One region of the Variovorax sp. PAMC26660 genome, then DNA from elsewhere that is predicted to be linked to it. Evidence: riboswitches for the same ligand, from Rfam matches in the RefSeq annotation. Region 1 holds a riboswitch; the other holds the start of a gene.
What was found. Region 1 has a riboswitch for S-adenosylhomocysteine ahead of metH (methionine synthase). Riboswitches for the same ligand answer to the same signal wherever they lie in the genome.
Positions count from the first base shown of each region.

Region 2: another riboswitch for S-adenosylhomocysteine. It lies ahead of ahcY (adenosylhomocysteinase); the one in region 1 lies ahead of metH (methionine synthase).

Region 1 covers NZ_CP060295.1:2,686,639-2,701,592, forward strand. Annotated here, with positions in the region: gene hutG (N-formylglutamate deformylase) at 1-530, shown strand, start outside; gene H7F35_RS12985 (histidinol-phosphate transaminase) at 604-1,764, shown strand; gene H7F35_RS12990 (homocysteine S-methyltransferase family protein) at 1,835-2,890, shown strand; gene H7F35_RS12995 (SH3 domain-containing protein) at 3,090-3,782, shown strand; gene H7F35_RS13000 (LysR family transcriptional regulator) at 3,804-4,724, opposite strand; gene H7F35_RS13005 (PACE efflux transporter) at 4,824-5,261, shown strand; gene H7F35_RS13010 (lipase secretion chaperone) at 5,274-6,200, opposite strand; gene H7F35_RS13015 (esterase/lipase family protein) at 6,211-7,257, opposite strand; S-adenosyl-L-homocysteine riboswitch at 7,391-7,466, shown strand; gene metH (methionine synthase) at 7,534-10,248, shown strand; gene H7F35_RS13025 (ArnT family glycosyltransferase) at 10,312-12,138, shown strand; gene H7F35_RS13030 (glycosyltransferase) at 12,135-13,118, shown strand; gene H7F35_RS13035 (GtrA family protein) at 13,115-13,507, shown strand; gene H7F35_RS13040 (amidohydrolase family protein) at 13,527-14,726, opposite strand; gene H7F35_RS13045 (TetR family transcriptional regulator) at 14,672-14,954, opposite strand, start outside.
Region 2 covers NZ_CP060295.1:1,634,749-1,649,702, forward strand. Annotated here, with positions in the region: gene H7F35_RS07845 (TlyA family RNA methyltransferase) at 1-314, opposite strand, end outside; gene ahcY (adenosylhomocysteinase) at 386-1,825, opposite strand; S-adenosyl-L-homocysteine riboswitch at 1,889-1,957, opposite strand; gene H7F35_RS07855 (hypothetical protein) at 2,120-4,207, shown strand; gene H7F35_RS07860 (hypothetical protein) at 4,360-5,001, shown strand; gene phaP (TIGR01841 family phasin) at 5,151-5,651, shown strand; gene H7F35_RS07870 (alpha/beta fold hydrolase) at 5,672-6,592, shown strand; gene H7F35_RS07875 (hypothetical protein) at 6,610-7,044, shown strand; gene H7F35_RS07880 (alpha/beta fold hydrolase) at 7,041-8,111, shown strand; gene H7F35_RS07885 (GNAT family N-acetyltransferase) at 8,108-8,716, shown strand; gene H7F35_RS07890 (peptide chain release factor 3) at 8,784-10,412, shown strand; gene H7F35_RS07895 (hypothetical protein) at 10,415-10,924, shown strand; gene H7F35_RS07900 (ABC transporter permease) at 10,949-11,752, opposite strand; gene H7F35_RS07905 (ABC transporter permease) at 12,127-12,984, opposite strand; gene H7F35_RS07910 (ATP-binding cassette domain-containing protein) at 12,981-13,976, opposite strand; gene H7F35_RS07915 (HAD-IIB family hydrolase) at 14,079-14,915, shown strand; gene H7F35_RS07920 (MFS transporter) at 14,905-14,954, opposite strand, start outside.

The DNA.
Region 1 (14,954 bases):
CGGTCGACACCTTCGACGACACGCCGGTCTACGCGAACGCCGCCGATGTGCCCGGCGACGACGAAATCGCCGCGCGCCGCGACGCCATCTGGCAGCCCTATCACCAGCAACTGCAGGCCGAGCTCGACCGCCTGAAGGCCGCGCACGGCACCATCGCGCTGTGGGACGCGCACTCGATCCGCTCGGTGCTGCCGCGCTTCTTCGAGGGCAAGCTGCCCGACCTGAACCTGGGCACCGCCAACGGCGCGAGCTGCGACCCGGCGCTGGCCGCCACGCTGCTGGGCATCGCGGAATCGGCCACGGGCTACACCGGCGTGCTCAACGGCCGCTTCAAGGGTGGCCACATCACGCGCCAGTACGGCAACCCGGCCGGCGGCGTGCATGCGGTGCAGTTGGAGATGACGCAGTCGAGCTACATGCAGGAGGCGCTGCCCTTCGACTACCTGCCGGCCGTGGCGGCCGGCGTGCAGCCGCACGTGCGTCGCATGCTGGAGGCGGTGCTCGATTTCGTCGAAGGCCGCAACCGGTGAGGTGAGCACCACCGGCGCATTTGCCGCGCCCTGACCCGCTTCATCTGCGCAATCCCAACAAGGTATTCGACCCGTGAACACAAGCACCATCCACGCGCTCGCGCGCCCCGAAGTGACGCCGCTGCCGGCCTACAACGCGGGCCTGTCCTCGGACGCCGTGCGCGCGCGCTACGGCGTCACAGAGATCGCGCGGCTCGCGAGCAACGAGAACCCGTACGGTCCCAGCCCCGCGGTGGCGCGCGCGCTGGTCGACCTGGCGGCACGCGTGGGCACCTATCCCGATGCCAACTGCACGGCGCTGCGTGCCGCCATTGCCGAACGCACCTGTGCCCAGCCCGGCGAGGTGGTGATCGGCAACGGCTCCGAGGACATCCTCCAGATGCTGTGCCAGGCGCTGCTGTCGCCGGGCGACCGGGTGCTGACGCAGCGCCCGGCCTTCGGCCTGCACGAGATCTACCCGCGGATGATGGGCGCGCAGGTCGAGCTGCTGGCGCTCACGCCGGAACTCGGCTTCGATCTCGACGCCTGGTGTGCGGCGCTCGCGCGCGCGCCCAAGGTGGTGATGCTGGCCAACCCCTCGAACCCGGTCGGCTGCATGTTCGATGCCGGCGACTTCGCGCGCCTGCTCGCGGCGGTGCCCGCGGGCACCTTGCTAGTGGTGGACGAGGCCTACTACGAATATGCGCGGCTGGCGCCCGGCTACCCCGACGTGCTCGCCATGCTGCGCGCGCGGCAGGTTGCCGACGAAGGCCGCTCCCCGTGGATCGTGCTGCGCACTTTCTCCAAGGCCTGGGGCCTGGCCGGCCTGCGCGTGGGCTACGGCATCGCGTCCGACGAGGCGCTGGTGCAATTGCTCGATCGCGTGCGCACGCCCTTCAACGTGAACCTGGCCGCGCAGGCCGCGGCCCTCGCAGCCTGGGGCGACGAGGCTTTCATGGCGCAGGCGGTGGCGCGCACCGTGCAGCAGCGCGAGGTGCTGGCGGCGCAGCTTCGCGCCCTGGCCGGGTCCGTTCTGCCGGGCCTGCGCGTGGCGCCTTCGGCGGCCAACTTCCTGTTTGTCGATCTCGCGCGGCCGAACGGGCCGGTCAACGAGGCGCTGCTGGCGCGCGGGATCATCGTCAAGCCCTGGAAGGAGCCGGGCTTCGAGACCTTCATCCGGGTGTCGGTGGGCACCGAAGAGGAGAACGCGCGTTTCGTGCGGGCGCTGGCCGAGATCGCCGGCGCACCGGACTGACGCTGCGGCCGGGGCCGCGTCAAGACCCGCCTGCGGGCCGGGCCAGGCCGGGGTTTTTACAATCGCGGACATGACCAAGCCACTCATCTACACCCGCGGCCAGGCGCTGCCCGGCATCCTCGCGCAGCGCATCGCCATCCTCGACGGCGCCATGGGCACGATGATCCAGCGCTTCAAGCTCACCGAAGAGCAGTACCGCGGCGAGCGCTTCAAGGACTTCGAGCGCGACGTGAAGGGCAACAACGAGCTGCTGTCGCTCACGCGGCCCGACGTGATCTCCGACATCCACGAGGCCTACCTCGCGGCCGGCGCCGACCTGATCGAGACCAACACCTTCGGCGCGACCACCATCGCGCAGGAGGACTACAAGATGGCGCACCTGGCGCGCGAGATGAACGTGCAGTCCGCCAAGCTCGCGCGCGCAGCCTGCGACAAGTTCAGCACGCCCGACAAGCCCCGCTTCGTGGCCGGCGCCCTCGGCCCGACGCCCAAGACCGCGAGCATCAGCCCCGACGTGAACGATCCGGGCGCGCGCAATGTCGATTTCGAATCGCTGCGCGCGGCTTACTACGATCAGACTGAAGCGCTGGTCGAAGGCGGCGCCGACGTGATCCTGGTCGAAACCATCTTCGACACGCTCAATGCCAAGGCCGCGTTGTTCGCGGTCGACGAGTATTTCGACAACAGCGGCCAGCGCCTGCCGCTGATCATCAGCGGCACCGTGACCGACGCTTCGGGCCGCATCCTGAGCGGCCAGACCGTCACCGCCTTCTGGCATAGCGTGCGCCATGCACAGCCGCTGGCCATCGGCCTGAACTGCGCGCTGGGCGCGGCGCTGATGCGCCCGTACATCCAGGAACTGGCGCGCGTGGCCGGCGACACCTTCATCAGTTGCTACCCGAACGCCGGCCTGCCCAACCCGATGAGCGACACCGGCTTCGACGAGACGCCCGACGTCACCTCGCGCCTGCTGCACGAGTTCGCGGCCGAGGGGCTGGTGAACATCGTGGGCGGCTGCTGTGGCACCACGCCCGACCACATCGCGGCCATCGGCCGTGCGGTGGCGCCGGTTGCGGGCCGGGCATTGGGCAGCAACAACGCCGGCTTCTACCGCGAAGCCGCGTAGCTGAGCTCGCCCCCAGGCTGCGCGCACTTCGTGTTGCGCGCGCCTTCCCCCTGCCGGGGGCAACACCCGGGGCCCGGCGAAGCCGGTTCCTCGGTGCTTCACGAAGGGGATGGCCGCCCGTAAAGCTGCGCAGTTGGGTTGGCGGCTGATTGACATGCTCTTGGCCTGCGGCCTACGCTGGCCTGCACAGGAGTCAGCCATGAACCCCACACTCGTCCCGCGCTGGATCGGCATCGGCGCGCTTGCCCTGGTCCTGCCGCTCGCGGCCTCGGCGCAACAAGCCTTCACGCGCGGCACGGTCAATCTGAGGGCTGGCCCGTCTGGCGATTACCCGTTGGTGGCGCGGCTCGCGCCGGGGCAGTCGCTCGATGTCGTCGGCTGCACCAGCGGCTACGGCTGGTGCGACGTGGTGCTGCCCGATGGCGGGCGCGGCTGGGTCTGGGCGAAGAGCCTCGACTACGCCTACCAGGAGCAGCGCGTGCCGCTGGCCGCCTATGGCGCGGTGATCGGCGTGCCCATCGTCAGCTTCGTGATCGGCAACTATTGGGCGAACTACTACCGTGACCGGCCCTGGTACGGCGACAGGCGCTGGTGGGGCAACCGACCGCCGCCGCCAATGGCGGGCTGGCGGCCACCGCCGCCCGTGCGGCCGGGGTGGCAGCCACGCCCGTGGCAGCCGGGCCCTGGGTTCCGTCCACCGGGGCCGGGCTTTCGTCCGGGGCCGGGCCCGCGTCCGCCTGTGGACCCCGGCTTCAGGCCGCCCCGGCCGCAGCCGGGCTTTCGACCCGGGCCGCCGCCCGGCATGCCGCATCCGCACCCGGGAGGCGGTCGGCCCGGCGGCGGGGGCGGGCATCCGCACGGTGGCGGTGGGCCGGGCGGGCATCGGCCCTGAACAGGCCGCAGGGCAGTTCGGCTATTCGGCCTTGGGCTTGACGCCGATGCTCGCCTGACGGTCGCGTGCGATCAGCGCCACGAAGCGCTGGGCGCCCAGTCCCAGCGGCCGCTCCCTCGACCACACGACGTCGACCCACAGGTCGAGCCCGTTGCTCAGGTTCTCGAACGGAATCTCGACCAGCGCGCCCGCCGCCACATGCGGCCGCGCGAAGTTGCGTGGCAGCCAGCCCCAGCCGAGTCCGGCGGTGATCAGGCTCAGCGCGGCCAGTGCGTTGTCGGTGCGCCAGACATGGCGCGCGAACACAAAGCGTGGGTCGCTGGTGGCGAGGTCGCGCCCGGCGACGACGATCTGCCGGGTGTTCGTCAGGTGCTCTTCGCGCAGGCGCTCGCCGTGGGCCGCGAGCAGCACCGGGTGGTCGGGCGCCATCACGGCGACCATGGTGTCGCTGCCGACCTCCTGAAAGCCCTCGCGGCCGTCGAGGCTGGGGCGCTCGAACACCAGCGCCAGTTGTGCGCGTCCGCTGTGCAGCAGGTCCAGCGCATCGGCCTGCGGCGCTGCCAGCACCTCCACCTGCAGCAGCGGGTATTCCTGCGCCAGTTCGGCCAGCGGACCGCTCCAGGGGGCGGCAAGCAGTTCGGGCGCGATGGCCAGCGTGAGCCGGTCTTCCAGCCCCTGTGTGAGCGCCAGCGCCTGCACCTGCAACTGCTTGAGCTGGGCGGCCAACAGCCGCGCCTGTGGTTCGAGCGAGCGGGCGGCAGCGGTCGGCTGGGGCTCGCGGCCGCTGCGGTCGAACAGCCGCAGATCGAGTTCCGCCTCGAGGTTGGCAATGGCCATGCTGACGGCCGACGGTACCCTGCGCAGGGCCCGCGCGGCGGCTGAAAAAGAGCCGTGGTCGATCACGGCCAGGAAGACTTCGACGTTGTCGCTGGAGAAGGCCATGGCGCCGATCTATCAATAAAACTGAAATAAGTTAACTTTTTATATCAGCAAATAGCAAATAAAGTCCATCCATCGCAGTCACAAACTCAGAGAAAAGTCATGCAGGGCATTCAGCGTCGGATCGTTTACATCTCCCTTTACGAAGGGATCGCCATCGTGGCAGCCAGTGCCGGCCTCGCACTGATGACGGACGCCGGCCTCGGCCATTCCGGCATGCTGGCGGTGGGTGCATCGGTCATCGCGGTGATCTGGAACCTGGCCTTCAACGCCATGTTCGAGCGCTGGGAATCACGCCAGGCCGTGCGCGGGCGCAGCGTGCGCCGCCGGATCGCCCATGCCATCGGCTTTGAAGGCGGGCTGATTGCTTTCCTGGTGCCGATGTTCGCGTGGGGCCTGGGCGTCTCGCTCTGGCAGGCGCTGGTGATGGACCTGGGCCTGGTGGTGTTCTTCCTGGTCTACACCTTCATCTTCAATTGGGCCTTTGACCGCGTGTTCGGTCTGCCGGCTTCGGCCATGGGCGAAGCGCAGCCCGCGTAAGCCTGCGCTTACTTATCCACCCTGCCGCGCCGGCTTGGACGCGGCAGCCGAGCGCATTGCCAGAGCCCCGCTCAGGCGAAGGCGCTCGGTGTCGTTGAAGAGCGTCTCGCGCAACTGGGCCTGCTCGGTCTCGGACGCGCTGGCGTAGCGGTCGAGCCGGGCGTTCCACTCCTGGGTTTCCTGGTCGAGCGTTGCGAGGCCGCGTGCCACTTCATAGCCGTAGGCCTCGCTGCGTGCGGCAAAGCGCTCCTGGGGGCTGGCGCCGCGTGCGTCCAGCGCTTCGGTCTGGCGCATCACGTCGACGTGCGCCACCGATTCCTTGCGCACCTCGCGCTGTTCAGGCGACAGCCAGGCCTGCTCGCTTTGCGCGAGCGCCGCGGCCCGCTGCTCGGGCGTCAGGGCGGCGTTGGCGAGCAGCTCCATTTTTTCCACCATGAAGCTGTCCTGCCGGATCTGCTCGCCGAACAGGCCTTCGATTTCCTCGGGCGCGAAGTACTGCCGGCGCAGCGCTTCGCGCGCCTGCAGGCTTCGGCGCAGGTTGGCGGGGTTGCCGGGCGTGGGCGGCTGCATCGCCTGCAAGGCTTCCTGCAGGTCGATATAGCGCTCGAGCAGGCCCAGCGCGCGCACGCGCCAGTCCTCGCGCAGGTATTTGGCGAGCAGGGCGGGCGCCCTGGCCATCAGGGTGGCCTTGCTGTCGGCCTGTGCTTCGGTGAGCACCTTGTCGAAGACGGAGATCAGGTCGCTGGTCAGCAACGCGTCGGGGGCTGCGGGTGCCTCTGCCGAGCGAGCCTCGGGACTTGGCGTGATGGCGGCGGCCACTGCGTCGCGGCCGGGCGCTGGCGGCGCGTCGATCGCTTCGGGACCGGCGGCGAACCAGCCGCCGCCCACGGCGATCAGCAGCGCCCCGCCGGCCGCCCAGAAGCCCCACTGCTTGCGCATGCCCGCGCCCTCAGAGGCCCGCGCTCTTCAACCGCGCGGCCTGGTCCTTGAAGAGATCAGGCGGCTTCTTCTCGTAGTACGGGAACTGGCTGCCGTAGGTGTTGCCCAGCACCTGGTTGACCTCGTCCAGGTGGTTCTGGCGGTAGTCGCCCAGATGCGTGCCAAGGCGGGTGGTGCAGGTCGCGAGCAGGCCGTCGTTGGCTTCGCCGAAGAAGAAGAGGGTGCCCAGCGCCGACAGGGCCGCATCGCTCGGGTCGAACAGGCTCAAGCTGGTCGAGACGCCTGACCACGAGTAGTAGCGCACGCCGTTGACCAAGGCCGCGCCGCTCTTGACGTCGCACGAGGAGCCCGCAACGGGCCGCCCCTGCGGGAATTTCTTGTCGAAGGCCGCGCCGCCTGCGGTGGTCAGCGAGGCGAGGGCGTTCAGCGGCACTTCGGGCAGCTGGCTCGGGTCCTTGCCCGACAGGAAGCCGATCACGTTCGTCAGCAGTCCGATGGCGGTCACGGCCAGGCCTTGCGCGATGCTTCCATCGGGCAGCGTGGCCAGCAGGTCCGCCACCTTCGAGCCGCCGTTCGCACCGCCCACCGAGGTGACCGAGGCGATCATGTCCGGCGCCACCGCCGCGACGTAGCGCACCGTGGGGGCGCCCTGCGAATGGCCGATCAGGTTGAACTTGAGCGTGGGGTTCTTCTCCAGCACGCGGATGGTCTTGAGCTCCTGCAGCAACTGTTCGCCGCGGATTTCGGAGGTGTTGGTGCCCGACACCTGGGCCACGTAGACCTTGGCGCCTGCGCCGGCCAGCTTGCCGGGAATGCCGTAGAAGTAGTCGACACCGAGCAGGTTGTCGAAGCCCAGCAGGCCGTGGACCAGCACGATCGGGTACTTGGTCTTCGCCTCGTCGGATGTCGCGCGGGCCTGCACCAGCGTCGAGGTGCCGCTGGCTGCGGCGTGGGCGTTGTGCGCCAGGGCCGCAGCGACCATGAGGCCGCAGCAAAGCGCCACGGCGCGCATCGGATGGGCTGCATGCTGCAGCCGGACATTCCACTTCTTGGCCATTCGGCGCTCTCCCTTACGTTGGTTGAAAAACACGAACGTTCGTTCGGAAACGGTGGCCGCATTCTGTGGATCGACGCCGAAATGGAAACTGGGGTTTTCCCCGGGGCTGGTCGAATCGACCTAAAATGCGCGACTTCCCAAGGAGCGTTGCAGCGGCTTGCCACAGAGGCAAACCGTCAGGCTTGGGGCGACAACGACGCTCGCCTGTTTGACTTTTCCGCAGGTGAGGCCATGTCCCAGATTCCCGCTCCCTCTTCCGTTTTTGTTCCCCCTCCCATGAAGCTGTCCGGTCTCGAACCGGTCGCCATCGGCGCGGGCACGCTGTTCGTCAACATCGGCGAGCGCACCAATGTCACCGGCTCCAAGGCCTTCGCGCGGATGATCCTGAACGGCCAGTTCGAAGAGGCCCTGGCCGTTGCGCGCCAGCAGGTCGAGAACGGCGCCCAGGTCATCGACATCAACATGGACGAGGCCATGCTCGACAGCAAGGTCGCCATGGTCCGCTTCCTGAACCTCATTGCCAGCGAGCCCGACATCGCGCGCGTGCCGGTGATGGTCGACAGCTCCAAGTGGGAGGTGATCGAGGCCGGGCTGCGCTGCATCCAGGGCAAGGGCATCGTCAACTCCATCTCCATGAAGGAGGGCGTCGACAAGTTCAAGCACGAGGCCAAGCTGGTGCGCCGCTACGGCGCCGCCGCCGTGGTCATGGCCTTCGACGAGAAGGGCCAGGCCGACACCTATGCGCGCAAGGTCGAGATCTGCGAGCGGGCCTACCGCATCCTGGTCGACGAGGTGGGCTTCCCGCCGGAAGACATCATCTTCGACCCGAACATCTTCGCCATTGCCACGGGCATCGAGGAGCACGACAACTACGCGGTCGACTTCATCAACGCCGTGCGCTGGATCAAGCAGAACCTGCCGGGCGCCAAGGTGTCGGGCGGCGTGTCGAACGTGAGCTTCAGCTTCCGCGGCAACGACCCGATGCGCGAAGCCATCCACACCGTGTTCCTGTACCACGCGATCCAGGCGGGCATGGACATGGGCATCGTCAACGCCGGCATGGTCGGCGTGTACGACGACCTGGAGCCCACGCTGCGCGAGCGCGTGGAAGACGTGGTGCTCAACCGCCGCCCCGACGCCGGCGAACGCCTGGTCGAAGTGGCCGAAACCGCCAAGAGCGGCGCCAAGGACGAAAGCAAGCGCCTCGAATGGCGCGGCACGCCCGAGACCCCGGTGCACGTCAACCAGCGGCTGTCGCACGCCATGGTGCACGGCATCACCGACTTCATCGTCGAAGACACCGAAGAGGCCTACCAGCAGATCCTGGCCAAGGGCGGCCGCCCGCTGCACGTGATCGAAGGCCCGCTCATGGACGGCATGAACATCGTGGGCGACCTGTTCGGCGCCGGCAAGATGTTCCTGCCGCAGGTGGTGAAGTCGGCGCGCGTGATGAAGTCCGCCGTGGCCCATCTGCTGCCCTACATCGAGGAAGAAAAGCTGCGCGACGAGGCCGCCGGCCGCGACGTGCGCACCAAGGGCAAGATCATCATCGCCACCGTCAAGGGCGACGTGCACGACATCGGCAAGAACATCGTCACCGTCGTGCTTCAGTGCAACAACTTCGAGGTGGTGAACATGGGCGTGATGGTCCCGTGCCACGAAATCCTGGCGCGTGCCAAGGTCGAGGGCGCGGACATCGTGGGCCTGTCGGGCCTGATCACGCCGAGCCTCGAAGAGATGCAGTACGTGGCCGGCGAGATGCAGCGCGACGACCATTTCCGCATCAAGAAGATCCCGCTGATGATCGGCGGCGCCACCACCAGCCGCGTGCACACCGCCGTGAAGATCGCGCCGCACTACGAAGGCCCCGTGGTCTACGTGCCCGATGCCTCGCGCAGCGTGAGCGTGGCGCAGTCGCTGCTGAGCGATCAGGCCACCGCGTACATCGACGAGATCAACGCCGACTACGAGAAGGTGCGCCACCAGCACGCCAACAAGAAGCAGGTGCCGATGTGGCCGCTGGCCAAGGTGCGCGCCAACAAGACGCCGATCGACTGGGCGAACTACACGCCGCCGGTGCCCAAGTTCATCGGCCGCCGCGTGTTCAAGAACTTCGACCTCACCGAGCTGGCCAAGTACATCGACTGGGGCCCGTTCTTCCAGACCTGGGACCTGGCCGGCCCGTTCCCCGCCATCCTGAAGGACGAGATCGTCGGCACCGAGGCCGTACGCGTGTACGCCGACGGCCAGCGCATGCTCAAGCGGCTGATCGAAGGTCGCTGGCTCAGCGCCAGCGGCATCGTCGGCTTCTGGCCCGCCAACACGGTGAACGACGACGACATCGAGCTGTACACCGACGAGACGCGCAGCGAAGTCGCGCTCACCTGGTATGGCATGCGCCAGCAGACCGAGAAGCAGGTGATCGACGGCGTGATGCGTCCCAGCCGCTGCCTGTCCGACTTCGTCGCACCGAAGGACAGCGGCCTGAAGGACTACGTGGGCGTGTTCGCGGTCACCGCCGGCCTGGGCGTCGAGAAGAAAGAGAAGTACTTCATCGACGACCTCGACGACTACTCCGCCATCATGCTCAAGGCCCTGGCCGACCGACTGGCCGAGGCCTTCGCCGAGGCACTGCACCATCGCGCGCGCACGGACTTCTGGGGCTACGCGCCCGAAGAAGGCCTGAGCAACGAGGACATGATCGGCGAGAAATACCGGGGTATCCGCCCCGCGCCCGGCTACCCAGCTTGCCCCGACCACAGCGTGAAGGGTCCGATGTTCGACCTTCTGGCTTGCGCGGACATTGGCATGACCCTGACGGAAAGCCTCGCTATGATGCCCGCCGCCAGCGTGAGCGGTTTCTACCTGAGCCACCCCGATTCGACCTACTTCAACGTCGGCAAGATCGGGCACGACCAGTTGCAGGACCAGGCCGTGCGGCGCAAGGAGAGCGAGTCCGATCTCGAGCGTCTGCTGGCGCCCAATCTTTGAGCGTCCTTTGAACCTGCCGGCCGGCTCGGCCGACCGGCACCGGGAGTTGTTATTCAGAAGCTGATGTTTGCAGCCGCGCACTACGCGGCACTGGTGGTTTTCGTTGTCAGCTGCTGGGGTGCCGGTCGCACCGTGCTCGCCCGCCTGGCGCCACCGCCGCGCCGCGACGCGTGGCTCGAAGCCGCCGTGGCGGTGGCCCTGGGTGTCGGCCTTTTCATCTGCGCATTCCAGGCGCTGGCCATCTTCGGTGTCTTCAAGGTCGAGGCTACGCTCGCGCTGGTCGCGGTCGGCGTCGTGGCCGCCGCGCTGCAACTGCCCGCATGGCTGCGCGAGCGGCGCGTGCTGCGCGCTGGCACCGTCGTCGCACCGTGGACATGGTTCGACCGCGTCGCGATGGTCGCACTGGCACTCGTCGCCTTGCCCGCGCTCGTCGCGCCGCTCGCACCGCCCGCTGCCTTCGACGAGCTGATGTACCACCTGCCCTATGCGCGCGAGGTCGCGCAGAACGGCTCGCTGGGCATCCACGCGTGGCTGCGCTATCCCTGGTTCCCGTACAACTTCAACCTGCTCTACGCCGCCGCGCTGCAGGTGGGCGACGACGTGTTGCCGCACTTCCTGAACGCTCTGGCGGGTGCGCTGTCGGTGGTGATGGTCCTGCGTCTGGGCACGCTGCATGCCAGCCGGCTCACCGGCCTCGTCGGCGCCGCGATCTGGCTGGGGCTCGGCGACTACTCGAACGCGCTGATCGACATGGGCGTGGCGCTCTTTGTGCTGACGGCCTGCGTGTCGCTGTGGTGGTGGCGCGAATCCGAGCCCGTGCACAGCGGCGTGCGATGGCTGGCGCTGGCTGCGTTCTTCCTGGGGCTGGCGGCCGGCTCGAAGTACCAGGCACTGGTCTTCCTGCCGCTGGTCGCGCTGTTCGTCGTCCGGCACGAGCGCAGGCCCAAGGTCTGGGCGCTCGCGCTGCTGTGCTTCGTGATTCCGTGCGTGTACTGGTATGCGCGCAACGCCATCATGACGGGCGACCCCTTCATTCCCATCGGTGCCCGGGTGTTCGGCTTCACCGAGTGGGTGCCCGACGACTACGTGCGGCAGGTCGACGACGTGCGCGCCCATGCGGCCATGCCGAACCCGCTGATCTGGTTCGTGGTGCTGGCGCCTTTCAGCGTGTTCTGGAAGCGCTCCGGCGCGGTGCGCGCGGCGGGCTGGTTCTGCCTTTACTCGGTGGTTGTCTGGGCTGTGACCTCGCGTTATCCGCGCTACCTCATGGCCTCGTTCCCGCTGCTCGCGATGACGGCAGCGGTGGGCTGGCAGGTGCTGTTCGGATGGATCGCAGCGGGTGTGCGCCGCGTGTTCGGCGCGAAGCGCACGCCAACCACCGACGCCAACACCGCGTCGACCGGCGCCCTGAGCCGCAACACCGCGCGTTCCGGCGCGCGTGTTGGCGACTGGGTGGCCGTGTTGCTGCTGGCCGTGCTGGCCGCCGTGTCGGTGCGTCAGACTGCTCTCAAGGTGTCGATGATCTCGCCCGAGCCCGAAGCGCGCGAAGCCTTCCTGCGCAAGAACGTGCCGGGCTATGCCGTCATGGACTACATGCGCCGCAACGCCACCGGCCGCGTCTACCAGATCGCGCTGAGCGAGGCGATCTACTACGGCCCGAATCCGGTCTGGGGCGACACGCTCGGCCCCTGGCGTTATGCCGATTTTCTTTTGCTGCCGCCCGCCGACATGGCGCGCAAGCTGGCCCAGCAGGGCTTCGCCGCCATCGTCATGTCGCCGGAAATGGTGCCGATCTTCACCACGCGACCCGGCTTCGACACCCACTTCCACCTGCTGCTCGACAAAGACGGCAGCCGGGCCTACAGCATCCTTCCGAGCGCAGCACCATGACCGACGCCGAACCTTCCGTGAGCCGAAGCCGCAGCGGTGCCGCACTGCGCATTGCCGCGGTCATTCCGTGCTTCAACGAAGCGCTGGCCATTGCGCAGGTGATCGAGGGCTTTCGCGCGGCATTGCCCGAAGCCGAGATCCACGTCTTCGACAACAACTCGAGCGATGACACGGCCGCCGTCGCGCGCGCGGCGGGCGCCATCGTCACGCACGTGGCCTCGCCCGGCAAGGGCAACGTGGTGCGGCGCATGTTCGCCGACGTCGAAGCCGACGTGTACGTCATGGTCGACGGCGACGCCACCTACGACACCGGCGCCGCACGCCGCCTGATCGACCGGCTGGTCGAAGGCAACCTCGACATGGTGGTCGGCAACCGGGTCGACGACGGCCAGGACGCGCTGACCTACCGCAAGGGCCATCGCTTCGGCAACCGCCTGCTCACCGGCGCGGTGGTGCAGCTCTTCGGCGGCGGCCTGACCGACATGCTCTCGGGCTACCGCGTGTTCTCGCGGCGCTATGCGAAGTCGTTCCCGGCGCTGTCGCGGGGCTTCGAGATCGAGACCGAACTCACGGTGCATGCGCTCGAACTGCGCATGCCCTACGCCGAGGAAAGCACCGCCTACAGCACGCGGCCCGAGGGTTCGCACAGCAAGCTCTCGACCTACCGCGACGGCTGGCGCATCCTCAAGGCCATCTGCAAGCTCTTCGTGAGCGAGCGGCCGCTGCAGTTCTTCTCGATCATCGCGGCGGTGCTCGTGCTGGCATCGGTCGCGCTGGCCGTGCCGCTGCTCATGACCTACATGCACACCGGGCTGGTGCCCCGGCTCCCCACGGCGGTGCTGTCCACCGGCTCGATGCTGGCCGCGATGCTGTCCTTCGTATGCGGCATCGTGATGCACACCGTCACGCTCGGCCGGCAAGAGGCCAAACGCTTATGCTACTTGTCCATTCCGGGCGTGCGCGACCGCACCGCGCAATGAAGATCGGGCGAGAGTTCCTCTCGTTCGCCGTGGTCGGCGTGATCGGCCTCGTGGTCGATGTGGTGCTGCTGTACCTGCTGGCGCCGATGCTCGGCTGGTACGTGGCGCGGGTGATCTCGTTCCTGGCGGCCGCGAGCACGACCTGGGCCTTCAATCGCCGCTACACCTTTGCCGCGCGCGTCTCGGCGGAGGGCTCGATCTGGCGCGAGTACTTCAGCTACCTGGCGACCATGGTCGTGGGGGCCGTGCTGAACTACGGCGCCTATGTGCTGACGCTGCACTGGGTGGAAGGCCGCTGGGCCGCCGCGCTGGGGGTGGCGGTAGGCAGCGTTGCGGGGATGGGCGCCAACTTCCTGTCGGCGCGCTTCCTTGTGTTCCGCTCGAAGTAGACGAAGGCGTGGCGCGCGCTCAGTGCGCGCCCGACACCACCACCGGAATCTCGGTCGCAGGCGGCGTGTTGCGGCTGCGGCCGCAGCGCACGAGGCCGTCGATCATCACCATGCCCACGCCCGGAATGTCGCCGAGCTGCACGCTTTCGAGCAGGCCCGGTGCGGGCGAATGCTGCGCGCGGTCCATGAACACGAAGTCGGCATCGCGGCCCACTTCGATCAGACCGCAGTTGAGCTTGCGGATCTTCGCGGTGTTGCCGGTGGCGAAGCAGAACACCAGCTCGGCCGGGATGTTCGCGATGGACGACAGCATCGCCACCATGCGCAGGATGCCCAGCGGCTGCACGCCCGAGCCGGCAGGCCCGTCGGTGCCCAGGATCACGCGGTGCGGGCACTTGAGTTCCAGCGCGGCCTTGGCCGCCGCAATGGCGACCTTCTCGTTGCCGTTGTGCACGATCTCGATGGCGCGCGACGACTTCTCGCACAGCTCGCACACATGCGCCTCGGGCAGCGAGGTGTGGCCGCCGTTGATGTGGCCGATGATGTCGGCGTCGGCTTCGAGCACCACGTCCTTGTCGATCAGGCCCGAGCCCGGGATCGACGGGCCGCCCGTGTGGATCGTGCTCTGGATGCCGTACTTGCGCGCCCAGGCCACCATCTCCTTGGCCTCGTAGCCGGCCTTCACCGAGCCCAGGCCCACTTCGCCGAGCAAGGTCACGCCGGCTTCGGCGAGTTCCTTGAAGTCGCTCTCGACCATGCCCTTCTCGATGATCGGCGCGCCGGCCAGCACCTTCACGCCACCGGGCCGGAAGTTGTCGAAGGCGCGCTGCGCGGTGATGGCCAGCGCCTTCAGTCCGACGATGTCCTTGGGGCGACCCGGCAGGTGCACTTCGCCCGCCGAAATCATCGTCGTCACGCCGCCGTGCATGGTCGAGTCGATCCAGCCGATCTGGCCCTGGCGCGGCGTCCAGTCGCCGAACACCGGGTGCACGTGGCTGTCGATCAGGCCGGGCGCCACGCAGGTCTTGCGCGCGTCGATGACGGTCTGCGCGCCTTCGAGGTCGCAGTCTTTCTCCTTGCCGACCGCGACGATCAGGCCGTCGTTCACCACGATGGTGTCTGCGTCGAGGATGGGCTTGTCGATGTCGCCCGAGAGCAGCAGCCCTATGTTCTTGATGACGACCTTGCCCGACTTTGCGCCGGCTGCGATTTCTGCCATTTCGTGGTGTCCTCGTCGTGGGGTGGGGTGTTGTTGTCTTGTATGTCGTCCGCGCGCACGGTGCGCAGCACGGTCTCGATCACGAAGTCTTCCCAGTGCGTGATCGCCTCGGGCGACTCCAGCGGCTCGCCGAGGAAGGCGGTCAGCGTGTGCCGGTTGGAGGTGTAGAAGTAGCCGGTGGATGCGATCAGCAGATAGATGTCGCGCGCCACCAAGTCCTTGCGGAAC
Region 2 (14,954 bases), 1.1 Mb from region 1:
CGCTGCAGCAGGCAATCGGTGAAGCCGCCGGTCGACTGGCCCACGTCGAAGCACAGCTTGCCGGCGGGATCGATCCCGCTGACCTGCAGTGCCCCTTCGAGCTTCAGGCCGCCGCGCGACACATAGCGCGCCTCGGCCGCATCGACCAGCTCCAGCTCGGCGGACTCGGGCACGTCGTCCTTGTTCTTGACGACCGAGCGCCACGCGTCGCTCGTGCCCGCGTCACGCCAGCGCATGCCGCCGGCAATCAGCCGCACGGCCTGCGAACGCGACGCGGCAAGGCCGCGCTCCACCAACAGTTGATCAGCGCGCATGAGCGAAGCGCCGGGCCGCCCCAAGCAAGCTCGCACCGCAGTGCGAAGCACGAAGGTTTTTCATCGTGCTATCAGTAACGGTACGTGTCCGGCTTGTACGGGCCGTTCTTGCTCACGCCGATGTAGGCGGCTTGCGAGTCGGTCAGCTCGGTCAGCATGGCGCCGACCTTCTTCAGGTGCAGGCGCGCCACCTTCTCGTCCAGGTGCTTGGGCAGCACGTAGACCTTGCCGACCTGGTAGGCGTCGGTCTTGGTGAACAGCTCGATCTGGGCGATGGTCTGGTTCGCGAACGACGACGACATCACGAAGCTCGGGTGGCCCGTGCCGCAGCCCAGGTTCACCAGGCGGCCCTTGGCCAGCAGGATGATCTTCTTGCCGTCCGGGAAGGTGATGTGGTCGACCTGCGGCTTGATTTCTTCCCACTCGTACTTCTCGATCGACGCGACGTCGATCTCGTTGTCGAAGTGGCCGATGTTGCAGACGATGGCCTGGTCTTTCATGGCGGCCATGGTGTCGTGCGTGATGACGTCCTTGTTGCCGGTGGTCGTCACGAAGATGTCGGCCTTGTCGGCGGCATATTCCATGGTCACGACCTTGTAGCCTTCCATCGCGGCCTGCAGGGCGTTGATCGGGTCGATCTCGGTGACCCACACTTGGGCGCTCAGTGCGCGCAGCGCCTGTGCCGAGCCCTTGCCCACGTCGCCGTAGCCGGCCACGCAAGCGACCTTGCCGGCGATCATCACGTCGGTTGCGCGCTTGATGCCGTCGACCAGCGATTCACGGCAGCCGTACAGGTTGTCGAACTTGCTCTTGGTGACCGAGTCGTTCACGTTGATGGCGCGGAACAGCAGCGTGCCCTTGGCGCTCATTTCGTTCAGGCGGTGCACGCCCGTGGTGGTTTCTTCGGTCACGCCGATGATTTCGGCGGACTTGCGGGTGTACCAGGTCGAATCGACGGCCAGCTTGGCCTTGATCGCGGCGTACAGGATGCGTTCTTCTTCGCTGGTCGGGTTGGCCAGCACGCCCAGGTCCTTCTCGGCGCGTTGGCCCAGATGCATCAGCAGCGTGGCGTCGCCGCCGTCGTCCAGGATCATGTTCGGGCCTTCGCCCTTCGATCCCTTGGGGCCGAAGTCGAAGATGGCGTGCGTGTATTCCCAGTAGTCCGTCAGCGACTCGCCCTTGATCGCGAACACCGGCGTGCCTGCGGCAGCGATGGCGGCGGCGGCGTGATCCTGCGTCGAGAAGATGTTGCACGAGGCCCAGCGCACCTCGGCGCCCAGGGCTTGCAGCGTCTCGATCAGCACGGCCGTTTGAATGGTCATGTGCAGCGAGCCCGTGATGCGCGCGCCCTTGAGCGCCTGGCCCTTGGCGAACTCTTCGCGGATGGCCATCAGGCCGGGCATTTCGGTTTCCGCAATGCGGATTTCCTTGCGGCCCCAGGCGGCAAGGGAAAGGTCGGCGATCGCCTGGTCGGCGGTCGAAACGGGGGTCGGCTTGAGAACAGCGCTCATGAGAACTCCAAAACTGGTTTGAAAGATGCCACTGCGTACGGGGAAAAAACTCACCGCGAGAACAGCGGATGAGCGTGGTTGCGATGTGGTCCGAGCCTCACGCCTGATGGCGCTGCAACGCTCCTCGGAACCGCGGATTGTAGACGGGGCGCAAGGCCGAGCCAAGCCGGGGGGTTTGGGCTGCCATTTGTCAGCCTCGGCGTTAAAGACACCTCTTTTTACGATTTCCCCGGGGTTCGGTTCAGGAGCCAGCCGGCTCGCTGCCTAGCCCATCTGAAAAGAAGAGGGATCCACATGAGGATGACGAGATATCTCGCGGGTTGCGGACTGGCCGCCTTGCTGGCGGCCTGCGGAGGTGGCGGTGGCGGCGGCGCGCCCGGCGGCGGGCTCCCGCTGTCCGGTGGCAATGCCCAGCCGCAAGCAGAAGTCGCGGTGGCAGCCGCGATGGCCAAGGCACAGGACAACGCCGACGCGCGCAGCGGCACCTACCGCGTCTACGCGGCCAACGGCACGCAGCAAACGCTGTCGGTGGACTTCGACACCGCCAGCTACACGATGACCGACAACCTCAGCGTGGCGGAATCCGGCTCCTTCAGCGAGGACTTCACCGAACCGGGCACCTACGTCTTCGCCAGCAGCCGCATTAGCTCGGCGGCCAACACGGCGCGCTTCCGCGTCACGGCCGATGCCATCGTCGGCGCGTTCCCGTTCCAGGCGGCATATTCGAGCCCTGCCGCATACGCGGTGCAGCCCTTCGTGGCCGCGCGCAACTTCCTGACAGCGGCGGCGCAGCTCGACGGCACCTACAACCGCTTCGGCGTCACGCGCAGTCCCGGCGGGCCGGATTCGCAGATGCTCGCCATGCGCATTTCAGGCAGCGGCACGCTGCTGGAGTTCTGCTTCGACAACGTGATCTACAAGATCGACCTCTGCCCCGCCGCCTCCAAGCGGACGTATGCGGTCACGGCCGGAATCGACGACGCGTGGGTCGCGACGAACACCGCCAACGCGAACGAAACCGCGAACTTCCGCATGGCGCGCATCGGGGGCCAGAACGTCTACCTGAGCGCCGGCCTGAGCACCACGCCGGCGGTGCAGTTCCTGCGGGTCGCCCTGCCCGAATCACCCAACTGGCCCACCACGCGCGGCCTGGGCGCATCGACCGAGGGCAGTTGGGGCAGCAACCTCATCGACACCGCGAACTCCGTGCGAACCGCCACCAATCTGGATGGTTCCTACGGCAGCCTGACGCTCCCGGTGGGTGGCACCTTCTCGTCGCAGCCCGAAGGCATCCGCCTGCTCAACGCCAGCGGAACGCGCAAGTACTACGCGATGCAGAACGGCCTGCTGTCGGTGGTCGTCGGCACGCGCAACCCGAATACGCAGGGCTACATCCAGATCAACCTGATCGACACCGGCCCGGCCCCCGATGCACGCAACGGCCGCTACAAGGTCTACGCCGCCAACGGCTCGCGGCAGACGCTGGCGCTGAACATGGACAGCCTGCGCTACGAGATGACCGACGACACCGGCGTCACCGCATCCGGCAGCTTCACGGCAGACAGTGCCGAGGCGGGCAGCTTCGTCTTCGACAGCAGCCGCATCACAAGCCCGACGAACACGGCGCGTTTCAGGCTGACGACGGACACGGTGGTCGGCGCATTCCCGTTCGCGGTGGCGCAGGTCACGCCGGCCAGCTACGCGGTGCGTCCGTTCGTCGCCTCGCGTGCGCTGGTCAAGGCACAGGCCGAGCTTGACGGCGTCTACAACCGCCTGGGCATCAACCTGACGGCCACCACCGGAGACTCGTCGATCACCCAGATCCAGGTCGCCAACGGCGGGACCACGCTCTACCTGTGCAACGACAACGGGGTGTACCGCATCGACAACTGCCCCACAGCCTCGGTGCGGACGTACACCGTGTCGGCAGGGCCGACCGTCGACACCTGGCACATCGTGAACGTGACCAATCCGTCGGACAACGGCAACTTCGGCATCGCGCGCATCGGCGGCGACAACGTGTATCTCTCGGCCGGCATCGTGCCTTCGACGCCCACCACCTCGGTGTTCCGCATCGGCCTGCCGGAGCGCGCGACCTGGCCCACCATCGCCGCGCGCGGCGGCGCCACCAACGGCAGCTGGGGCAACACATCCATCGGCGCCACCAGCTATGCGCGCACGCAGGTGCTTCCCGACGGCACGTCGGCCACCCGCAGTGCCACGCTCGCCACGATGGGCATCATCGGCCCGCTCAACATGCGCCTGGCCTCGTTCAGCGGCCCCGAAGGCCACTTCGCGAGCCAGAGCAACAAGCTCTTTGCGATGGTCGGCTCGCGCAACCCGGCCACCGCCGGCGCGATTGAAATCGACCTGATCGACTGACGCTCCGAAGGCGCAGGCCAAAGGCCGCATGCCGCATCGCGCGGCATGCGGCCTTTCTTCATTCCGCGTGCTCATTTCCACCTAATTCGGCAGCCGGCACGTTTGGCCGCAGCGGCGTACATTGGCTTCATCCCCCACCCTCGAAAGCTCTCATGTCGCTTCTACCCGGCGCCCCCAAGGTCCTGCTCGCCACCGCCGCCCTGTGCCTGACCGCCGCCGTTCTGCCGATCTCCGCGGCCGCCCAGACCTCCGAGACCGTGCGCATCCGGGGCACCCTCGTGCGCGTCGACGCAAACACCCTCATCGTTCAGGACCGTGGCGGCGAAGTCATCAGCCTTGCGCGGCCGGCCGACATGGCGGTGTCGGAGGTCTACCGCATCAAGCTGTCCGACATCAAGCGCGGCAGCTTCATCGGCACCGCTGCCATGCCGCAGGCCGACGGCACGCAGAAGGCGCTCGAAGTGGTGGTGTTCCCCGAGGCCGCGCGCGGCACCGGCGAAGGCCATCGCCCATGGGACCTGCTGCCGCAGAGCACCATGACCAACGCCACCGTGGCCGACCTTGCCGCCGCGCCGAAATCGGTACGCGGCGGGCAGCAACTGCGGCTGACCTACAAGGGCGGCGAAAAAACCGTGATCGTGCCGCCCGACGTGCCGGTGGTTACCTTCCGCCCCGGCACCGAGGCCCTGCTGGTGCCCGGCGCCAAGGTGCTGGTGAACGCGCAGGAAAAGAACGGCACGCCCACGGCGCTGCGCGTGACGGCCGGGCGCAACGGCTTCGCGCCGCCGATGTAATCAATCGGTCACCCAAGGGAAATCCCGCAGGCATTTTTTTCGCTGCGGTGAACTTGGCCGTGCCGGTGCGGCGTATCGTGGCGAGGGACTTTTGCCGTCCGGCTGGTCCTTGCCATCCACCCGTTCACCCGCACAGGAGATACCGCACCATGGCCACTGCCAAGAAAGCCGCCGCCAAGAAGACCACTGCCAGCAGCAGTGGCAGCAGCAAGGCGGCTGCCCCCAGCGCCGCCGACATGCTCAACCCGCTGAAAAATCTCAAGGGCATGACCGACCGCCTGCAGGAACTCAACCTGACCGGCGGCGCGGGCAAGCTGCTCGAAAGCGGCCGCAAGGACCTGCAGGCGCTGATGCAGGCCAACGAAAAGTCCTACCAGGGCCTGCAGACCGTGGTGCAGCGGCAGACCGAGATGATCAAGAGCGCCATCGGCGAATGGCAGACTGCAGCCAAGGAAATGCCCGGCAAGGACGCCAAGGCCAACCTCGCCAAGCTCGACGAACTGGGTCGCCAGTCGTTCCAGCGCGCCATCGACGACATCAAGGAGCTGGCCAACCTCGCCGCCAAGTCGCAGGCCGATGCCTTCGACGTGGTGCGCCAGCGCATCCAGTCCAACGTGGACGAAGTGACCAAGCTGCTGCAGCGCAAGTAAGCAAGCAAGCCGGCAGCCCCATGACCGCCGTTCCGCAGAACACCGAACATCGCACGCGCGCCAATGGCATCGAACTCGCATGGGACAGCTTCGGCGACCCCGGCGCGCCGCCGCTGCTCCTGATCATGGGCCTCGGCGCCCAGATGGTGGCGTGGGACGACGCGTTCTGCGCCCGCCTCGCGCAAGCGGGCGGGCACCGGGTGATCCGCTTCGACAACCGCGACACCGGCCACTCGACGCATCTGTCGCATCTCGGCGTGCCCGACATCCAGGCGCTGATGCTGCAGGCCATGGCGGGCAAGGCGCTGCAGGCGCCCTACACGCTGCACGACATGGCCAACGACTGCATCGGCCTGCTCGACGCACTGAAGATCGAGCGCGCGCACATCGTCGGCGCCTCGATGGGCGGTGCCATCGGGCAGGAGCTGGCAATCCGCCATCCGCAGCGGATGCATTCGTTCACCAGCATCATGTCGACCACCGGCAACCCCGGCCTGCCGCCGCCCACGCCCGAAGCGATGGCGGTGCTGTTCTCGCCCTCGCCCACCACCTTCGAGGCCTACCTGCCGCACTACGCCAAGGTGTGGCGCGTGCTGCGCGGCCCCGACGCCTTTCCGCTCGATGAAGCACGCGATGCCGAGCGCGCGCAGCTCACCTTCCTGCGCGGGCTCAACCCCGGCGGCGTGGCGCGCCAGCTCGCGGCCATCTTCGCGTCGGGCAACCGCAAGCCCGCGCTGCGCGACGTGCGCGTGCCCACGCTGGTGATCCACGGCGATGTCGATCCGCTCGTGCCGGTGGAATGCGGCGTCGATGTGGCCGATGCCATTCCCGGCGCGCGGCTGCTGCGCATCCCGCGCATGGGCCACGCGCTGCCGATTCCGATGTGGCCGCAGATCGTCGACGCCATCGCCACGCACACGGCGCAACGTCGCGATCACTGACGACGGAGCTTCCTTCCATGACCCAGTTCTCGTCCCTCGACCCGATGGCCATGTGGCGCGAGCTGATGGCCCAGTGGGAGAAAGGCACCAACGCGTTCGCCAACGAGACCATGTCCTCGGACCCGTTCCGCCAGGGCATGCATGGCGGCATGAACGCCTCGCTGACGGCGCAGAAGGCGCTGGGCGAATTGATGGCGCGCTACCTCACACTGCTGAACCTGCCGACGCGCGCCGACATCCAGGCGCTGGGCGAGCAGTTGCAGCGCATCGACGATCACTTGGCGAACATCAGCCGCGCGATGGAAGGCGGCCGCAGCCCGGCAACCCGTGCAACGGCCGCGGCGCCCGTCAAGCCGCGCCGGACGAAGCAGCCGCCAGGCGCACCACCCGCAGCGGCATCGAAAACGCCCGCAGCCCCGCCCAAGCGCCCCGCCGGAAAGCGCGCACGATGAGCCCTCCCGCCGATCTCGCCCTGCCCGACATCGGCGCCGAAATAGAGCGTGCGATCCAGCGCAATATCAAGGGCCTCGACTTCCTCACCTCCGCCGCGCCGGCCGTCGGCCTGACGCCGAAGGATGAAATCCATCGCCGCGGCACCCTGAGCCTGTACCACTACCGCCCGCTGGTCGACGAGATCTACCGCGTGCCGGTGCTGATGGTGATGGCCACCACCAACCGCGCCTACATCTTCGACCTCGCGCCGGGCCAGAGCATGGTCGAGTATTTGCTGCACAAGGGCTACGACGTCTACGTGATGGACTGGAACGCGCCGCGCGCCGACGAGAAGCGCCTGCGCATCGAGGACTACGTGCTCGACTTCATTCCCGATTCCATCCGCCGCGTGCAGGAAGACTCGGGCGAAGAAGACGTGACCATTGCCGGCTACTGCATGGGTGGCGTGCTGTCCACGATGTACGCGGCGCTGCACCCCGGCGGGCCGATGAAGAACCTCGCGCTCTTCACCACACCCATCGACTTCAGCCGCATGAAGCTCTTCCATGCGTGGTCGGACCGCCGTTATTTCGACGTTGACCGCCTCATCGACACCGTGGGCAACGTGCCGCCCGAGATGCTGTTCGCCTCCTTCGACATGCTGCGCCCGGCCGGTCGCAGCGCCGGCGTGGTGCAGCTCTGGGACAACATGGCCAACGACGAGTTCGTGAAGTCCTATCGCATGTTCGACCGCTGGGGTGCCGAGATGCTGCCGCTGGCCGGCGAGTACTTCCGCCAGACCGTGAAAGAGCTGATGTGGGACAACAAGCTCTTCAAGAACGAGCTGGTATTGGGCGGCCGCAAGGTGCTGCTGAAGAACATCAAGGTGCCGGTGCTGCATGCGCTCGCGCAGCACGACCACATCGTGCCGTACGAAGCCGGCCAGCCGCTGATCGCCAACATCGGCTCGGCCGACAAGGAAGAGATCGTGCTCAAGGGCGGCCACGTCAGCCTGGCCGCAGGCGCCAACGCGGTGCGCAGGCTGTGGCCCAAACTCGACGAATGGCTTGGAGTGCGATCGACATGACCATCACCACCGTTTCCGATTCTTTTTCGCGGACCTATCCGCGCACCGTGACGAGCAGCGAAGGCAACATCGTCCTGCGCCTGATGACCGCGTTCGACGCGGCCGCCGTGCTGGCCTTCGCACAGGCCCTGCCCGCACACGACCTGCTCTTCCTGCCGCGCGACATCACGCAGCCCAAGGTGATGGGTGCGTGGATTCGCGCCATCGAGCGCGGCGACATCGACAGTGTGCTGGCCGTGCGCGGCGACACGGTGCTCGGCTGCGCGGCGGTGATCCGCGATCCGCACTCGTGGTCCAGCCACGTGGCCGAGCTGCGCGTGCTGGCCGCGCCCGAGCAGCGCGGCAGCGGCCTGGGCCACCGGCTCGCGCGGGAAGCCTGCGCGCTCGCCATCGAGCGCGGTGCGGAAAAACTCGTCGCGCGCATGACCGTCGACCAGCGCGGCGCCATCGCCGTCTTCCAGGCCCTGGGCTTTCGCCCCGAGGCGTTGCTGGGCAAGCACGTGAAGGACTGGCAGGGCCTGACGCACGACCTCGTGGTGCTGAGCCACGACGTGGCCCGGTTCGAGGCGCAGATGCGGGCTTATGGGATGACGGAGGCGTTTTAGGCCCCCGAAGCGGGCCGGTTCCGGGCGCCCTTCTAAAATCGCGGCATTCCCCCGCAGATTGCCCACCTTGTCTTTTGTTGCCGAAACCCGCCGCCGTCGCACCTTTGCGATCATTTCCCACCCTGACGCCGGCAAGACCACGCTGACCGAAAAGCTGCTGCTTTTCTCCGGCGCGATCCAGATCGCCGGCTCGGTGAAGGCGCGCAAGGCCACGCGCCACGCCACGTCCGACTGGATGGAAATCGAAAAGCAGCGCGGCATCTCGGTGGCGTCGTCGGTCATGCAGATGCTGTACCGCGACCATGTGATCAACCTGCTCGACACGCCCGGCCACAAGGACTTCTCGGAAGACACCTACCGCGTGCTCACGGCCGTCGACTCGGCGCTGATGGTGATCGACGCGGCCAACGGCGTGGAAGCGCAGACGCGCCGGCTGATCGAGGTCTGCCGCCAGCGCGACACGCCCATCATCACCTTCGTCAACAAGATGGACCGGGAAGTGCGCGAGCCGCTGGACATCCTGGACGAAGTGGAACGCGAACTGGGCATGCCCTGCGTGCCCATGACCTGGCCCGTGGGCCAGGGCAAGACTTTCCGCGGGATCATGAACCTGCGCACGCACACGATGACGGTGTTCGAGTCGGGCAGCGAACGACTGCCGCATGACTTCGAGACCATCGCACTCACCGAGCGCGAAACGCTCACCAAGCGCTTCGGCGCCGATTTCGAATCCGCCATGGACAGCATGGAGCTGGCCACCGGTGCATCGCCCACCTGGGACCGCGAGGCCTTCCTGGCCGGCAAGCAGACGCCGGTGTTCTTCGGCTCGGGTGTGAACAACTTCGGCGTGATGGAAGTGCTGGACGCGCTGGTCGACCTGGCACCGCAACCGCAGTCGCGCACCAGCACCACGATGGTCAACCGCCAGCCGGTGGTGAAGGAAATCCAGCCCGAGGACAAGGACTTCGCGGGCGTGGTCTTCAAGGTGCAGGCCAACATGGACGCCAACCACCGCGACCGCATCGCCTTCGTGCGCATGGCCTCGGGCAAGTACACGCCGGGCATGAAGCTGAAGGTGCAGCGCACCTCGAAAGAGCTGCGCCCCACCAGCGTCGTGACCTTCATGAGCCAGCGCCGCGAGGCGGTCGAAGAAGCCTATGCGGGCGACATCGTGGGCTTTACCACCCATGGCGGCGTGCAGTTGGGCGACACCATCACCGACGGCGCGAGCCTGCAGTTCACCGGCCTGCCCTTCTTCGCGCCCGAGCTGTTCATGACGGTGATCTTGAAGAACCCGCTGCGCACCAAGCAGCTTCAGCAGGGCCTGGCCCAGCTCGGTGAAGAAGGCGCAATCCAGGTGTTCCGCCCCGAAGTCGGCGGCCCGATGCTGCTGGGCGCCGTCGGCCAGCTGCAGTTCGAAGTGGTGCAGCACCGCCTGAAGGCCGAGTACGACGCCGACGTGCGGCTCGAAGGCTGCCAGTACACCGGCGCGCGCTGGATCACGGCCGATACCCCGGCCGAGCTGCGCGAGTTCGTCAACGCCTATCCGGTGCGCATGGCCAAGGACGCGGCCGATACGCTGGCCTTCCTGTGCACCTCGCCGTACGACGTGCGGCTGGCGCAGGAACGCTTTCCGAAGATCCATTTCCATCCGCTGCGCGAGCATGCGGGGTTGGCGCTGCAGAGCGCCGGCTGAGCATGTCGTGCCTGCGTGCCGCGCTGATCGCGGCGAGCCTGTTGCTGCTGCCATCTGCATGGGCACAGTCGCCCTCGAACAACGCCCGGGGGTCGTCCAGGATGGCTTCCATCACGCCCGCGCAGATCGCATCCATCGAGGCGAACGCGAAGTCTGTTCAAGATCGGCTTGGCGCGATCTCCGGCGTGGACTTCAATTTCACGCCAGAGTCCGTGAAATGGCTCGACGGATACATAGAGAGAACGCGATCCAAGATCCCTGATGCTTCGGGGATTTCACAGGTCCTGGGCTCCTACCTGGGCGAGGCCATGCGGCGCAAGTACGACTGCACCTGGGTCGGGAACGAAGGTCAAGTCGCCTTGCAGTGCGAGCCCGAATTCGTCGTCTTTCCATTCAACAAGGTGGCCAAGCAATTTGCCAACGGCGGCGAGGATTCCATCTTCTCGTTCTATGAAACCGCCGGGATTCTTCTTGCCGAGCATCGCGCCAAGAAAGCGGTGCCGAAGAAGTAAGTGACGTTCGCGCGCTGCGCCGGGTCAACTCCCGGTTGAGGCGTAGCGCCGCAGCCCCAGCCGCCACACGCCGAAGGCGGCGGCCAGAAACACGAAGCCCGCGAGCGGGGACACCATGCCCATCCAATCCGGTGCCCCCAGCGGATCGGGCTTGCCGAGGATGGTCAGCGCCGGGTAATAGGCCACGCAGGCCAACGGCACAACGAAGGTCAGCACACGGCGGAACCAGTTCGCGTACAGCGCCAGCGGGTACTGCGCCGCCTGCACGCCGCCGTAGGTGAGCACGTTGGCAATCTCCAGGCTCTCGACGGTCCAGAACGCCAGCGTGCCCTGCAGCACCAGGATGCCGAGGAACAGCGCGATGCCGCCGGCCAGCGCGAACAGCGCCACGGCCACCGTGGCCGGCGTCCATGCAATGCCCGCCTGGTACGTGGCGAACACCATCACCCCGATGCCCTGCAACAGCCGGCCCATGCGGCTGATGCGGAAGTCATGCCCCATCAGTTGCAGCGCGAGCGGGCGCGGGCGCAGCAGCAGGCGATCGAACGCGCCGGTGCGCAGGAACTCGGTGCCGAGCACATCGAAGCCGCGCCCCAGCGCATCGGCGATGGCGAACATGCAGTTCACCAGACCGTAGAACAGCGCCACCTCGCCGATGTGCCAGCCCTGCACGTCGCCAAAGCGGTGGAACAGCGCCCAGACGGCGACCACCTCGATGCCACTGCCCAGGAACTGGCCCAGGGTCAGCAGCAGCGCCGAGGCGGGATAGCGCGCCTGGCCGCCGACTGACGCCTGCACGAGACGGAAGAAGAGAGGGAGCGAGCCCATTTCAGTTGCCCTTCCTCGTTTTGTGATGCGGTTCTTTTGTGTTCGGGCGTGTTCGTTCAGGGGAGTTCGTTCGGGGCGCGTGCGAATGACACCGGGTACTCCCCTCCGCGAATGTCCCCCGCTTCGCTCCTCCTTTATTTCGCTGCGGGGAGCACCCGGTGTCATTCGCACAGGGACGCGCTGCTGGTGTGCAGCCGATCAACGACCGCTCTGTCCAACGCTCACGTCGATACGGGGCTCTTTTTCGCGAAATAAAGGAGGAGCGAAGCGGGGAACATTCGCGAAAAAGAGCACCGTGTCGGCGTGAGCGACGCCCTGAACAACCGCGCCCCAAACGAACAGCGCGAAGAACAGAAAGGCAGGAAATTTCCATCCTAGCCACCCTGAATCTGAAGACTGCGCATCGTGCGCCCCATCGCGAACCGGCCCAACGTGACCAGCACCGCGATCCAGAAGCACTGCAGGCCCAAGCCGGCCAGCGCATGCCAGCCGCTCAGTTGCCCGAAGTACAACCGCGCCGGAATGTCCATCAGGCCAGCCAATGGCTGAATCAGCAGTGCGGTCTGCCAGGCATCCGGCATCAGCGCGAGCGGCAGCAGGTTGCCCGAGAGCACGATGACCACAGGTGTCGCCACCGCGTTGATGCCGCGCTCGTTCAGCGCCGCCGTGGCTGCCACGTTGAGCAGCATCACCATCGACGCCGAAAGCAGCAGTGCGAGCAACGCCGACAACAGGAACGCGACGGCCGCCGTCACGCTCGCGGGCAATTGCCAGGCCCAGTCGCCCAAGCCCGTCAGCGGCAGAGCGACCGCGGCGAAAGCGGCCATGAGCGCCACGCGCGGCAGCAGACGCGCTGCGATCCAGCCGGCGCTGCGCGCGAACCAGAGCGCGTAAGCGTCCACCGGACGCAGCCGGTCGTAGGCGACCGCGCCGGTGCGCACGGCCTGCCCCACCTCCGGGTCGCCCAGCCAGGGCATCAGCACGAGCATGCCCTGCGCGAGCCAGGTGTAGGTAATGGCTTGTGCGAGCGACATCGACGAACTCGCGCCCGCAATGGCCGTCCCGCCGTAGAACGCGGCGAACACCATCACCTTGATGCCGCCCCACCAGCACTGCGTTGCAAAGCCCGCGAGCGCGGCCGTTCGGTACTGCAGCATCTGCAGGAAGCGCGAAGCAAAGGCCGCGACGTAAGGGCGCACCGTGTCTCGCAGGCCGTGCGTGCGCGTGCTCATGCCTCGGCCGCCCCGTGCATCGCGTAGAAGCGCGCAATGACGGCCTCGATGGCCATGCCTTCGAGGCGCAGGTCTTCCACCGGATGCTCAGCCGCGATGCGCGCGATCAGCGCCGGGGCCGTGGTCACGGCGGGATCGAAGTCGAGCACCAGCGTCTGGCCGTCGCGCGAATGCACGGTGGCGCCGGGCACCTGCGCGGGCAGTTCGGCACCTTGCGCGAAATCGACCACCAGCCGGCGCTCGGCCATCACCTGCGCGCGCAGCGCCTCGACCGGGCTGTCGGCCAGCACGCGGCCGTGGCCGATGACGATCACGCGCCGCGCCAGCGCTTCGATGTCGTGCATGTCGTGCGTGGTCAGCAGCACGGTGGTGCCGCGCTCGCGGTTGGCGCGCCGCACGAAGTCGCGCACCGCCAGCTTCGACGGCGCGTCGAGGCCGATGGTCGGCTCGTCGAGGAACAGGATGTCGGGTTCGTGCAGCAGCGCCGCCGCGATCTCGGCGCGCATGCGCTGGCCCAGCGAGAGTTGCCGCACAGGCTGGTCGAGCACGCGCTCCAGGTGCAGCAGCGCGACCAGTTCGTCACGCGTGCGGCGGTAGCGCTGCGGATCGACACGGTAGATGTCGCGCAGCAGGTCGAAGCCGTCGCCCACCGGCAGGTCCCACCACAGTTGCGTGCGCTGACCGAACACCACGCCGATGCGCGCCACGTGCCGCTCGCGGTCCTTGAACGGGTCGTGGCCGTCGATTTCCACGCGACCGCCGTCGGGCCGCAAGATGCCCGCGAGGATCTTGATGGTGGTGGACTTGCCCGCGCCGTTCGGCCCGATAAAGCCCAGCAGCTCGCCGCGTTCGAGCGAAAAAGACACGCCCGACAGCGCCTCCACCGTGCGATGGCGACGGTGCACGAGCCCGCGCAGCGCGCCCATCACGCCCGGGTCGCGCTCGGAGATGCGGTAGGTTTTGAGGAGTTGATCGACGAGGATGTGAGACATGGAAAGCGCCGCGCCGGGCTTGAATGCGCGGCGGGGGCGGGATGCTACACGAAACAAAAAATCCACCCGGTACGATCACGGCCCCTTCAGAGATTCCTTGCCATGCCCGCGTCGTCCCTCCTTCCGTCCTCGCCGAACCACCTGCTGCCGCTGACCCGATGGGCCGCGCCGGCGCGCAGCGCGCTCGTCGGCGTGTTCACCGACATCGACGACACGCTGACCACCGACGGCGCCATCACGCCCGATGCGCTGCAGGCGCTGGGCGACCTGAAAGCGGCGGGCCTGGCCGTGGTGGCCATCACGGGCCGGCCGGTCGGCTGGAGCCTGCCTTTCGTGACCACCTGGCCGGTCGATGCCATCGTGGCGGAAAACGGTGCGGTGGCGCTGCTGCCCACGGCCGATGGCCAGGTCGAGAAGCGCTACCAGCAGGACGCCGCCACACGCGCCACCCACTTCGCGCGCATGCAGGCCGTGCTGGCGCGCATCGAGCGCGAGATTCCCGGCGCCGCACGCGCCACCGACTCGCCCGGCCGCGAAACCGACATCGCCATCGACCACAGCGAGTTCGTGCAACTGGGCGAAGAAACCATCGCGCAGGTCGTGGCGCTGATGCGCAGCGAAGGCATGCACGCCACCGTGAGCAGCATCCACATCAACGGCTGGTACGGCGACAACGACAAGCTCGAAGGCGCGCGCTGGATCGTGCGCGAACTCTGGGGCCGCACGCTCGACGACGAGATGGACCGCTGGGCCTACGTGGGCGATTCCACCAACGACCAGTTGATGTTCCGCACCTTCGCCAGCAGCATCGGCGTGGCGAACGTTGCGCGCTTCGTGCCGCAACTGGAGCACCTGCCGCGCTACGTGACGCAGGGCGAGCGCGGCGCGGGCTTTGCCGAAGCGGCGCGCGCGATTCTCTCGGCCCGCGCTACCCGCTGAGCGGCAGGCGATTGCGCCGCAGCACCGCCCATTGGCTCC